DNA from 3 places in the Actinomadura sp. NPDC047616 genome. Region 1 is predicted to be linked to each of the others. Evidence: predicted binding sites of a transcription regulator. Region 1 holds the regulator's gene; each other region holds the start of a gene.
The links. The regulator LexA, encoded in region 1, represses DNA repair genes until DNA is damaged. The targets are predictions, from matches to a motif close to TCGAACANNTGTTCGA.
Positions count from the first base shown of each region.

Region 2: the regulator LexA is predicted to act here: its motif matches at 1,562-1,577, upstream of ABZ801_RS27545 (DUF6504 family protein).
Region 3: the regulator LexA is predicted to act here: its motif matches at 2,098-2,113, upstream of uvrA (excinuclease ABC subunit UvrA).

Region 1 is NZ_JBEYTB010000009.1:52,421-55,691, forward strand. Features, by position in the region: gene leuS (leucine--tRNA ligase) at 1-748, shown strand, start outside; gene ABZ801_RS21960 (YciI family protein) at 745-1,086, shown strand; gene lexA (transcriptional repressor LexA) at 1,396-2,097, opposite strand; gene ABZ801_RS21970 (LysM peptidoglycan-binding domain-containing protein) at 2,283-2,699, shown strand.
Region 2 is NZ_JBEYTB010000012.1:219,398-222,668, forward strand. Features, by position in the region: gene dnaE (DNA polymerase III subunit alpha) at 1-1,216, opposite strand, end outside; gene ABZ801_RS27545 (DUF6504 family protein) at 1,229-1,504, opposite strand; gene ABZ801_RS27550 (hypothetical protein) at 1,667-1,957, opposite strand; gene ABZ801_RS27555 (TetR family transcriptional regulator) at 2,237-2,950, shown strand; gene ABZ801_RS27560 (quinone oxidoreductase) at 3,029-3,271, shown strand, end outside.
Region 3 is NZ_JBEYTB010000005.1:131,655-134,925, reverse strand. Features, by position in the region: gene uvrA (excinuclease ABC subunit UvrA) at 1-1,914, opposite strand, end outside; gene ABZ801_RS14155 (GNAT family N-acetyltransferase) at 2,184-2,786, opposite strand; gene ABZ801_RS14150 (helix-turn-helix domain-containing protein) at 2,830-3,271, opposite strand, start outside.

The sequences.
Region 1 (3,271 bases):
GGTCAACCAGGGCCAGGTGATCCTGAACGGCAAGGCGATGTCCAAGTCGCTGGGCAACATGGTCGACCTGGGCGAGCAGATCGAGCAGTGGGGCGTCGACGTGGTGCGCCTGGCGATGCTGTTCTCCGGGCCGCCCGAGGACGACATCGACTGGGCCGACGTGTCGCAGCCCGGCATGGCCAAGTTCCTGACGCGCGTGCACCGCATCGCCACCGACGTGACGTCCGCACCCGGCACCGACCCCGCGGCCGGCTCGGTCGACCTGCGGCGCGTCACCCACCGCACCATCGACGAGGCCACGACGCTGATCGAGCAGCACCGCTACAACGTGGCGATCGCCCGGCTGATGACGCTGGTCAGCGCCACCCGCCGCGCCATCGACGAGGGCCCCGGCCCCGCCGACCCGGCCGTCCGGGAGGCCGCCGAGACGATCGCGGTGCTGTTGTCGCTGTTCGCCCCCTACACCGCCGAGGAGGCGTGGGAGCGGCTGGGCCGCGAGCCGTCGGTGGCGACCGCGGGCTGGCCGGCGGCCGACCCGTCCCTGCTGGTGCGCGAGTCGGTGACCTGCGTGGTCCAGGTCGCGGGCAAGGTCCGCGACCGCCTGGAGGTGCCGCCCGACATCGCCGAGGACGAGCTGGAGCGGCTGGCGCTGGCCTCCGCCAAGGTCAACGAGGCTCTGGCCGGCGCACGGATCCAGCGCGTCATCGTCCGTCCGCCCAAGATCGTGAACATCGTGCCCGCCAAATGAGCACGCTGCACCTCCTGCTGCTGCGCTACCGCGGCACCGAGGACGAGGTCGAGCCGCACGTGCCCGCCCACGTGGCGTACCTGGAACGCCACCACCGGGCGGGCACGTTCCTGGCCTCGGGCCAGACGGTGCCGTCCGAGCACGGCGGCGCGATCATCGCGCGCGGGACCGACCGCGCCGAGATCGAAAAGATCGCCGAGAATGACCCGTTCGTCTGCGCGGGCGTGGCCGAGTACGAGATCATTACAGTCGATGTGGGCCGGGTCCATCCGGCCCTGGCGGGACTGGCCGGCGTCGGCCCGTCCCGCGTCCGCGCCCCGGGAGAGCCGCCCGGCTGACGCGGCGCATCGGCCGCGCAGCCCGCGGTCCAGGCACCGGCGGGCCCGAATCCGAGCCTGACGGCCGCGAGCGGAGAACCACCGCCGCGGCCGTGTCTCGGCCTGGCCTGGCAGGCGCGCCTGGGCGCGGGCGCCGAGCGGCGCTCGTGGACGAGCTGGAACTGGAATGGGTGGAGACGAGTGCGTCCGCACGCGGTTGTCGAGATGACGCCTCCTGCGCACAGCGCGGGGCGCATGCGAACGCCCGCCACCGCCCTGGGGGCCGGTGACGGGCGCGCGGGAGTGACCTGGCCGCGCCGGGCCGGGACGTCACATCTTGCGCAGGACGGCGACGACGCGGCCCAGGATGGACGCCTCGTCGCCGGGGATCGGCTCGTAGGCCGGGTTCTGGGGGACCAGCCAGATGTGACCGTCGCGGCGCTTGAAGGTCTTGACGGTGGCCTCGCCGTCGATCATCGCGGCGACGATGTCGCCCTGCTCGGCCACCGGCTGCTGGCGCACCACGACCCAGTCGCCGTCGGCGATCGCCGCGTCGATCATCGAGTCGCCGGTGACCTTCAGCAGGAAGTGGGTGCCCTCGCCGACGAGCTGCTTGGGCAGGGTGAACACGTCCTCGACGGCCTCCTCGGCCAGGATCGGCCCACCGGCGGCGATCCGTCCTACCAGCGGCACGTAGGCGGGGGCGGGACGCGGCGCGGTGTCCTGGCCGGCGCCGGGCGCGTCGAAGTTCTCGGTGTCGGTGCGCACCGGCGTGGCGCCCGGGACCCGCACCTCGACGGCGCGCGGCCGGTTGGGGTCGCGGCGCAGGTATCCCTTGCGCTGCAGCGCGCGCAGCTGGTGCGACACGCTGGAGGTGCTGGTCAGGCCGACGGCCTCGCCGATCTCGCGCATCGAGGGCGGGTAGCCGCGACGCTGCACCGAGTCGCGGATCACCTCCAGCACCATGCGCTGCCGCTGGGTCAGGCCCGCCTCGTCCATGGGGCCGTCGGGCAGCTCCCGGACCTTGGTCATCGCTCGTCGCCTCCCGACGCTCGCTCCGTCACTCCTTGCCGAACGTTATCGCGTCCGGCTGCAATGATCAAACAATTGTTCGAAGAATGTACTCGCGTTTCTCGGGGGGCTGCGGTACAACATCGTACAGACGTTCGATCGAATATGCATTCGAAGATCGGCTGTCGGTCACGAAGGGGACCGAGATGGCGGGTTCGCTCCACCCACACTGCATAACGGCCGAAGCTCCGGCCCTCACCACACACATCCAGCACGCACCGCCGCCCCTGGGGGCTCCGGCGGAGGGCGCGTGGGACGATCTGCGGCTGACGCGGCGCGGCCGCATCGTGATGATCGGCCTGCTGGCGGTGCCGCTCCTGGTCGCGTTGTGGCTGACCGCGACGGCCCGCGCGGGCGCCGGCGGCCCCGACGCGTCCGACCCGGGCGTGCGCCCGGGCAAGACGGTCGTCGTCGGCAACGGCGACTCCCTGTGGACGATCGCCCGGCGCGAACGCCCCCGCGACGACACCCACCTGCTGGTCCGCCGCATCATGGATCTCAACAACCTGTCCACCACAATCGTCCGCCCGGGCCAGCGCCTGCGCCTCCCCGCCAACGACTAACCCCCGCATTCACGCCGTAACAGCTGTCGCGCTCTTGCGGCGGCAGCCGCCTCACTCTCCCCACCAAGCCGGAGCGGTACGCCCTGCTCTGCCGACGGGGCGCGAGGCGAACACCAATGGCTCGGCCCCACCAGCCAAAGGGGCCGAGCCGCTGCTGCCCAGACCCGGGCGGCGTAGTGCGCGCGGTCACGGCCATGGCAGCCGCCGCCCGCCGGGTCTGGGCCAGGGCGTCGGCCCGCCTCGCGCGGCGTCACGCTGGGCACGGCCAGATCTGCCGCCGCCGTGCGCGTTGGTGCACCGCCTTCGCGGTCGCCTCCATCCATCCGTATCCGCCGCTCGCACCCGCTCCGCTGGAGTACGGTCGCTCCCGGCCCGCCGTCACCCATCGCGGCGGGCCGGCTGTAGTGATGTGGCGATTTTTGGGGACTTGTGGGTTGGCCTCACCGTGCGAGGCGACCTCCCGTCCGAAGGCTTCGGCGGGGGACGCGAGAAGCCTTACGGCAAAGGGGGTTTGGGTGGTTTGTGGGGGTTCTTGGGGTCCGGTGGAAGCGACACGCCGAGACGGGGTCGGT
Region 2 (3,271 bases), on a different contig from region 1:
GGTCGATGTCGGGCAGGCCGGGGCGGCTGTCGGCCAGGAACCGCTCCATCAGCAGGTCGTGCCGCAGCGGGTCCAGGTCGCCGATGCCCAGCAGGTAGTTGACCAGGCTGCCGGCGCCCGAGCCGCGGATGGCGCAGCGGATGCCGCGGCCGCGGATGAGGGCAGCGGCGTCGGCGACGGTGAGGAAGTAGGCGGCCAGGCCCTTGCGGGCGATGACCCCGAGCTCGTCGGCCAGCCGGGCGGCGGCCCGCGCGGAGTGCTCCAGGCCGCGGCGGGCCAGGCCGTCATGGCACCGGGCGACCAGCATCGCGTGGGCGTCGCCGTCGACGTCGGGCAGGTGCAGGGCGCCCATGCCGAGGTCGGCGGGCGAGTCCAGGGCGCAGCGTTCGCCGAGCCGCAGCGTGGCGGCCATCAGCTCGTCGGCGGCGCCCGCGCCGCAGGCCAGCTCGGCGACGCGCCGCATCTCCGGGATCGGCTTGAGGTAGGACTGGCCGGTGGTGTCGTCGAGGTGGCGGCGGTGCAGCGGGACGAGCCGCCGCGCCGCGTCCAGCACCTGCGCGACGGGATGGTCGGCCTTGTCCAGGTAGCGGACGGCGTTGCCGAGCACCGCCGGGACCCCGGCCTCCCGGGCCAGGGCGAGCATCCGCGCGGCGCGGAACCCGTCGCCGGGCCCCTGGTGGTCGACGATCTCGATGACCGTCTCGGCCGTGGCGCGCCAGGCCGCCAGCCGGGCCGCGGCCAGGTCGTGGTCGCGTTCGGCGACGGCCTGTCCCACGTCGGAGGCGGGGCCGAGCAGCACGACCAGCCCGTCGGCGTGCTCGCCGACCATCTCCCGGGTGGCGACCGGTCTGGTGCGCTCGCCGCGGGCGTGGGCGGCGCTGACCAGGCGGCACAGCGACGCCCAGCCGCGGCGCCCGTCGGCCAGCACGACGACCCGGTGCGCGGGCTCGGCGGGACGGCGCGGGCGCCGGGCGTCCGGCGCGGGCCGCGCGCCGGACGCCCGGCCCTCCGGGGCGGTGACGGCGAGGTCGACGCCGAGCACCGGCCTGACGCCCGCGTCCCGGCAGGCCAGCACGTGCTTGACCGCGCCGTACAGGCCGTCGCGGTCGGTCAGGGCCAGGGTGCGCATGCCCAGGCCGGCCGCGCGGGCGGCCAGCGCCCGCGGCGGGGCCGTCCCGTACCGGAGGGAGTAGGCGGAGGCGACATGCAGGTGCACGGCGCGCCGCCTTCAGTCCCACACCCGGGACAGCATCCAGTCGCCGGCGGCCGCGTCGTAACGCAGCTCGTACACGCCGATCTCCCGGTCCGGGGTCGCCTCGACCCGCCAGAACTCCCGTTCGCCGGTCACCTCCGCCTCCGGCTGCTGCTCGCGCCACCAGTCCCGCGTCGTGACCCAGTGCTCCAGGATCCGCCGTACGGTGTAGAGCCGTCCCCGCCAGACGAACCGGACCGGGCGCCCGTCGGACACCCAGACCTCGACCGGGTCGCCGAATACCCGCGTCATTCCCCTCCCCCGCCTGTAGAAAAGCGATGACCGCACGGGGGAAGGCATGCGGCTTGTTCGAACACTTGTTCGTGACAAGTCTAGGGAAGCCGGGGACCGTCCGGCAAGGCGAAAGCGGGCGGCCGCCACCCGGCCGCCCGCACGAAAGTGCAGGTCAGAGCGTCAGACCAGCAGGCGCACCAGCTGGTCGGCGACCTCGGCGACCTGGCTCACGGGGGCGATGCCGCCGCCCGTCCACAGATAGGACCAGCCGTCTCCGGCGGGCGTGGCCACGACCATGGCGCGCTGCCGGGACACCGGGTTCAGCACGCACAGCACCGACTCCTCGGGCGCGGCCAGCCGCCAGCGCAGCCCGCGCGCCTCGACCTCGTACGCCAGTGCCGCGAGGTGATGCCGCCGCACCTCGGCGATCTTCTGCGCGTCGACAACGGACACCGCGATCAGCCGCCTCACCGTAAGAGTGACCGCCGTACGGCGACGCTGAGCGCCCGGACGGCGACCTTCGGTAACTACTCCCAGGATGTCCGGCGACGGAGATCAGCACCGGAGAACCGGGAAGTTCGGTCAACTTTTTCCTCCCCCGCCTCGGCGCCGACGGTACGGAACAGAAAGCCACCTCATCCTTACGGCGTGTGACCGTCCGCCCGGAGGGCCCCGCCCGGCGGATCCCGGTGGACGCGGCCCGTGATAGACCGCTGACAACACGACAGATCGGTCCGAAGGAGCCCGCCGATGGCCGCAGCCGACCCCGCCGGCGGCGACGTCACAGGCAGCAGCACGCAGCGTCCCGGCACCCCGCCGCCGGAGACGGCGGCGCCGCACAGCGCGCCGGCGCACGCGGGCCTGCGCGAGCGCAAGAAGCAGCGCACGCGCATGGCCCTGATCGACGCCGCGCTCGACCTGTTCCTCGCCCAGGGGTACGAGGAGACGACCATCGACGAGATCGCGGCGGCGGTGCAGGTGTCGCAGCGCACGTTCTTCCGCTACTTCGCCGCCAAGGAGGACGTGATCTTCGGCTACGTGACCGAGTACGACCGCCTCCTGGTGGAGGAGCTGGCGGCCCGTCCCGCCCGTGAGCGGCCGTTCACCGCGCTGTTCGAGGCGCTGCGCGGCCTGCTGCGCGCCATCGCCGAAGGCGATCCCGCCGACGCGGCGCGGTTCCGCCGGGTCCTGCGGGTCGTGGAGGCGACCCCCGCCCTCGCCGCGGCGCAGATGGCGCGGTTCACCGCCACCGAGGAGACCCTCGCCGCCGCGATCGCCCGCCGACAGGGCGTGGATCCGGCCCGCGACATCCGTCCCCGCCTGCTGGTCGCCTTCTTCACCGGGGCGACGCGCGTGGCGTTCGGCCAGTGCGCCCGGCAGGAGCTGTGGGACCCGGCCGCCGTCGCGGCGCGCGTGGACGAAATCGTCGCGGTCGCCCACGACGACCTGCGCGGCTGGATCTGACGCACGGCACCGGGCGGGGATGATCCCCATGTCCCGCCGTGTTGGGGACACACACAGGTGACTGGAGAGGACAACGACATGCGCGCGATCGTCGTCAACCGCAACGGCGGCCCGGAGGTGCTGGAGCCCGCCGAACGGGAGGACCCCGTGCCGGGCCCCGGCGAGGTGCTGATCGACCTGGCGGCCAGCGGCGTCAACTACATCGACGTGTACTTCCGGACGGGCGCCTACAAGCAGGCGACCCCGTTCGTCCCGGGGCAGGAGGGCGCGGGCACGGTCGCCGCGGTCGGTGAGGGCGTGACCGGCGTCGCCCCCGGCGAC
Region 3 (3,271 bases), on a different contig from region 1:
CCCCAGCGGGAACGCCACGTCCACGTTCCGCAGGTTGTTCTGCCGGGCGCCCTTGACGACGATCTCACGGCCCTTCTGCCGGGGCCGGCGCACCCGGGGGACGGGGATCTCGCGGCGGCCCGACAGGTAGGCGCCGGTCAGGGACTCCTCGCAGTTCAGCAGCTCGTCGACCGTGCCGGACACCACGATGCGGCCGCCGTGCTCGCCGGCGCGCGGGCCGATGTCGACCACCCAGTCGGCGTCCCGGATGGTGTCCTCGTCGTGCTCGACGACGATCAGCGTGTTGCCCATGTCGCGCAGCCGCAGCAGGGTCTCCAGCAGCCGGTGGTTGTCGCGCTGGTGCAGGCCGATGGACGGCTCGTCCAGCACGTACAGCACGCCCACCAGACCGGACCCGATCTGGGTGGCCAGCCGGATGCGCTGCGCCTCGCCGCCGGCCAGGGTGGCCGAGGCGCGGTCCAGGCTGAGGTAGTCCAGGCCGACGTCCAGCAGGAAGCCCAGCCGCGCGTTGATCTCCTTGAGGACGCGCTCGGCGATGTGCTTCTCGCGCTCGCTCAGCTCCAGCGACAGCAGGAACTTGGCGCACTCGCCGATCGGCATGGCCGCGACCTCGGCGATCGACTTGCCGCCCATGGTGACCGCCAGCACGTACGGCTTGAGCCGCGCGCCCCCGCACGAGGGGCACGGGATCTCCCGCATGTAGCCCTCGAAGCGCTCGCGGGTGGCGTCGCTCTCGGCCTCGGAGTGCCGCCGCTGGATGTAGGGGATGACGCCCTCGTAGGCGGTGTAGTAGGAGCGGGTGCGTCCGTAGCGGTTCTTGTAGCGGACGTGCACCTGCGTGGAGTGGCCGTTCAGGACCGCCTTGCGCGCCTTGGCCGGGAGCTTCTCCCACGGGGTGTTGAGGTCGAAGCCCATGGCGTCGCCCAGGGCCGACAGCAGCCGCAGGAAGTAGTCGCTGACATGCCCGTTCGACCACGGCTGGATGGCGCCCTCGCCCAGGGTGAGGGTCGGGTCGGGCACGACCAGCTCGGGGTCGACCTCCATGCGGGTGCCCAGGCCGGTGCAGTCCGGGCAGGCGCCGTAAGGGGAGTTGAACGAGAAGGAGCGGGGCTCCAGCTCGTCGAACGACAGGTCGTCGTAGGGGCAGTACAGGTGCTCGGAGAACATCCGGGTGCGGCCCTCGTCGTCCTCGGGCAGGTCGACGAAGTCCAGCACGATCGTGCCGCCGGCCAGGCCGAGCGCGGTCTCCACCGAGTCGGCCAGCCGCTGGCGCGCCGACTGCTTGACCGTCAGCCGGTCGACGATCACGGAGATGTCGTGCTTCTCCTGCTTCTTGAGCTTGGGCGGGTCGTCCAGGCGGACCATCTGCCCGTCCACCATCGCCCGGGAGTAGCCCTTGGACTGCAGCTCGCGGAACAGCTCGACGTACTCGCCCTTGCGGCCGCGGATGACGGGCGCGAGCACCTGGAAGCGGGACCCCTCCGGCAGCTCCAGCACCCGGTCGACGATCTGCTGGGGGGCCTGGCGGCTGATGGGGCGGCCGCACGCCGGGCAGTGGGGGTGGCCGATGCGCGCGTACAGCAGCCGCAGGTAGTCGTAGACCTCGGTGATCGTGCCGACCGTGGACCGCGGGTTCTTGCTGGTGGACTTCTGGTCGATGGACACCGCCGGGGACAGGCCCTCGATGAAGTCGACGTCGGGCTTGTCCATCTGGCCCAGGAACTGGCGCGCGTAGGCCGACAGCGACTCCACGTACCGGCGCTGCCCCTCGGCGAAGATCGTGTCGAACGCCAGACTCGACTTGCCGGACCCGGACAGCCCGGTGAACACGATCATGGCGTCCCGCGGCAGGTCCAGCGAGACGTCCTTCAGGTTGTGCTCGCGCGCTCCACGCACGATGAGTCGGTCATGCACGGCGTTCTTCCGGTTCCTTGTCTGGGCGCGACGGGGAGACACGATGGCCTCAGGGCAACCAGGGGACGCGACACGCCCCCGGGGACATAACGCGACGTCGAGCCGCCGCATTTCGTGCCGGTCCCGGCCCGTTCCGATTGTGGTCGGCGCCCGCTCCCCCACGGGCCGGGCGACACCATCGAACCGTACACGTGTTCGAAGATCTCTCGCCACCGGAACCGCACCGCGTGCCCGGCGTCACTCCCCACGCGCGGAGGCGCCACCGCCGGTCAGCGGACCCCGTCGGCGTGGGCGCGGCGCCACGCCTCGCTGCCCTTGTAGGCGTCCCGGGTCATGACCCAGACCATCTCGTGGCCGGGCTCCCCGAAAAGGGCGGGGTCGCGGTCCTGGACGCGGTCGAGACGGTAACCGAGCGTGCGCGGGACGCCCCCGCTGGCGATGTTGGCCGGGTCGCAGTGGATCTCTGTGCGCTCGATGCCCGGCAGGGTGAACGCCACGTCCGTGAGCAGCGCGGTGGCCGTGCTCGCCAGGCCGCGCCGGGTGTGCGCCGAGTGCACCCAGTAGCCGATCTCCAGGGCGCCGGGCCCGACGCGGGCGTACAGGGCGACGCTGCCCAGCACGGCCGTCTGCCCGGGGTCGAACATGCCGTAGGCGTATTCGACGCCGTCGGCCCATGTGCGCGCGGCGCTCTGAAGGTAGGCCCGCTGCTTGTCCAGGGACGGCGCCTCCCTCGCCCAGGGCATCCACTCGCGCAGCCGTTCGTAGGACTCGGAGATGGCGTCCTGCAGGAGTTCGGCGTCGTCCTGCGACCAGCGCCGCAGCAGCAGGCCGGGGACTTCCAGACGTGGGGGCGGCCACGCTGATCCGTGCATGAGGCCATCGTGACCGACGCCCCGCCGCGTCGGCCAGCGCTTTTCAGGCGCGGGGGCGCAGCCCGTCGAAGACGATGCCCAGCGTGCGGCGCCGCAGGTCGTCGTCCCACGCCCCGTGCAGGGCGCCCTGGCAGGTGGCGGTGAGGATCGCCATGACCTCGTCCAGCGCGACGTCGGAGCGCACGGCCCCGGCGCGCTGTGCGGCCTCCAGCAGTTCGCCGACCACCTGTTCCAGGGCGCGGATCTGGTCGCCCGGCTCGGCGCCCATCCCCTCGGCGGCCAGCAGGCCGAGCACGGTGCGCACCCGCGCCGCCCGTTCCACCATGAACGCGAAGTAGTCGAAGAAGGCGGCGGCCGGGCCGGCGTCCGCCGACAGCGCGGCGGCCTCGTCGACCAGCCGGGTCCGCAGCTCCTTCATGATCGCCGCGAGCAGGTCGCGCTTGGTCGGGAAGTGCCGGAACACCGTGCCGATCGCCACCCCGGCG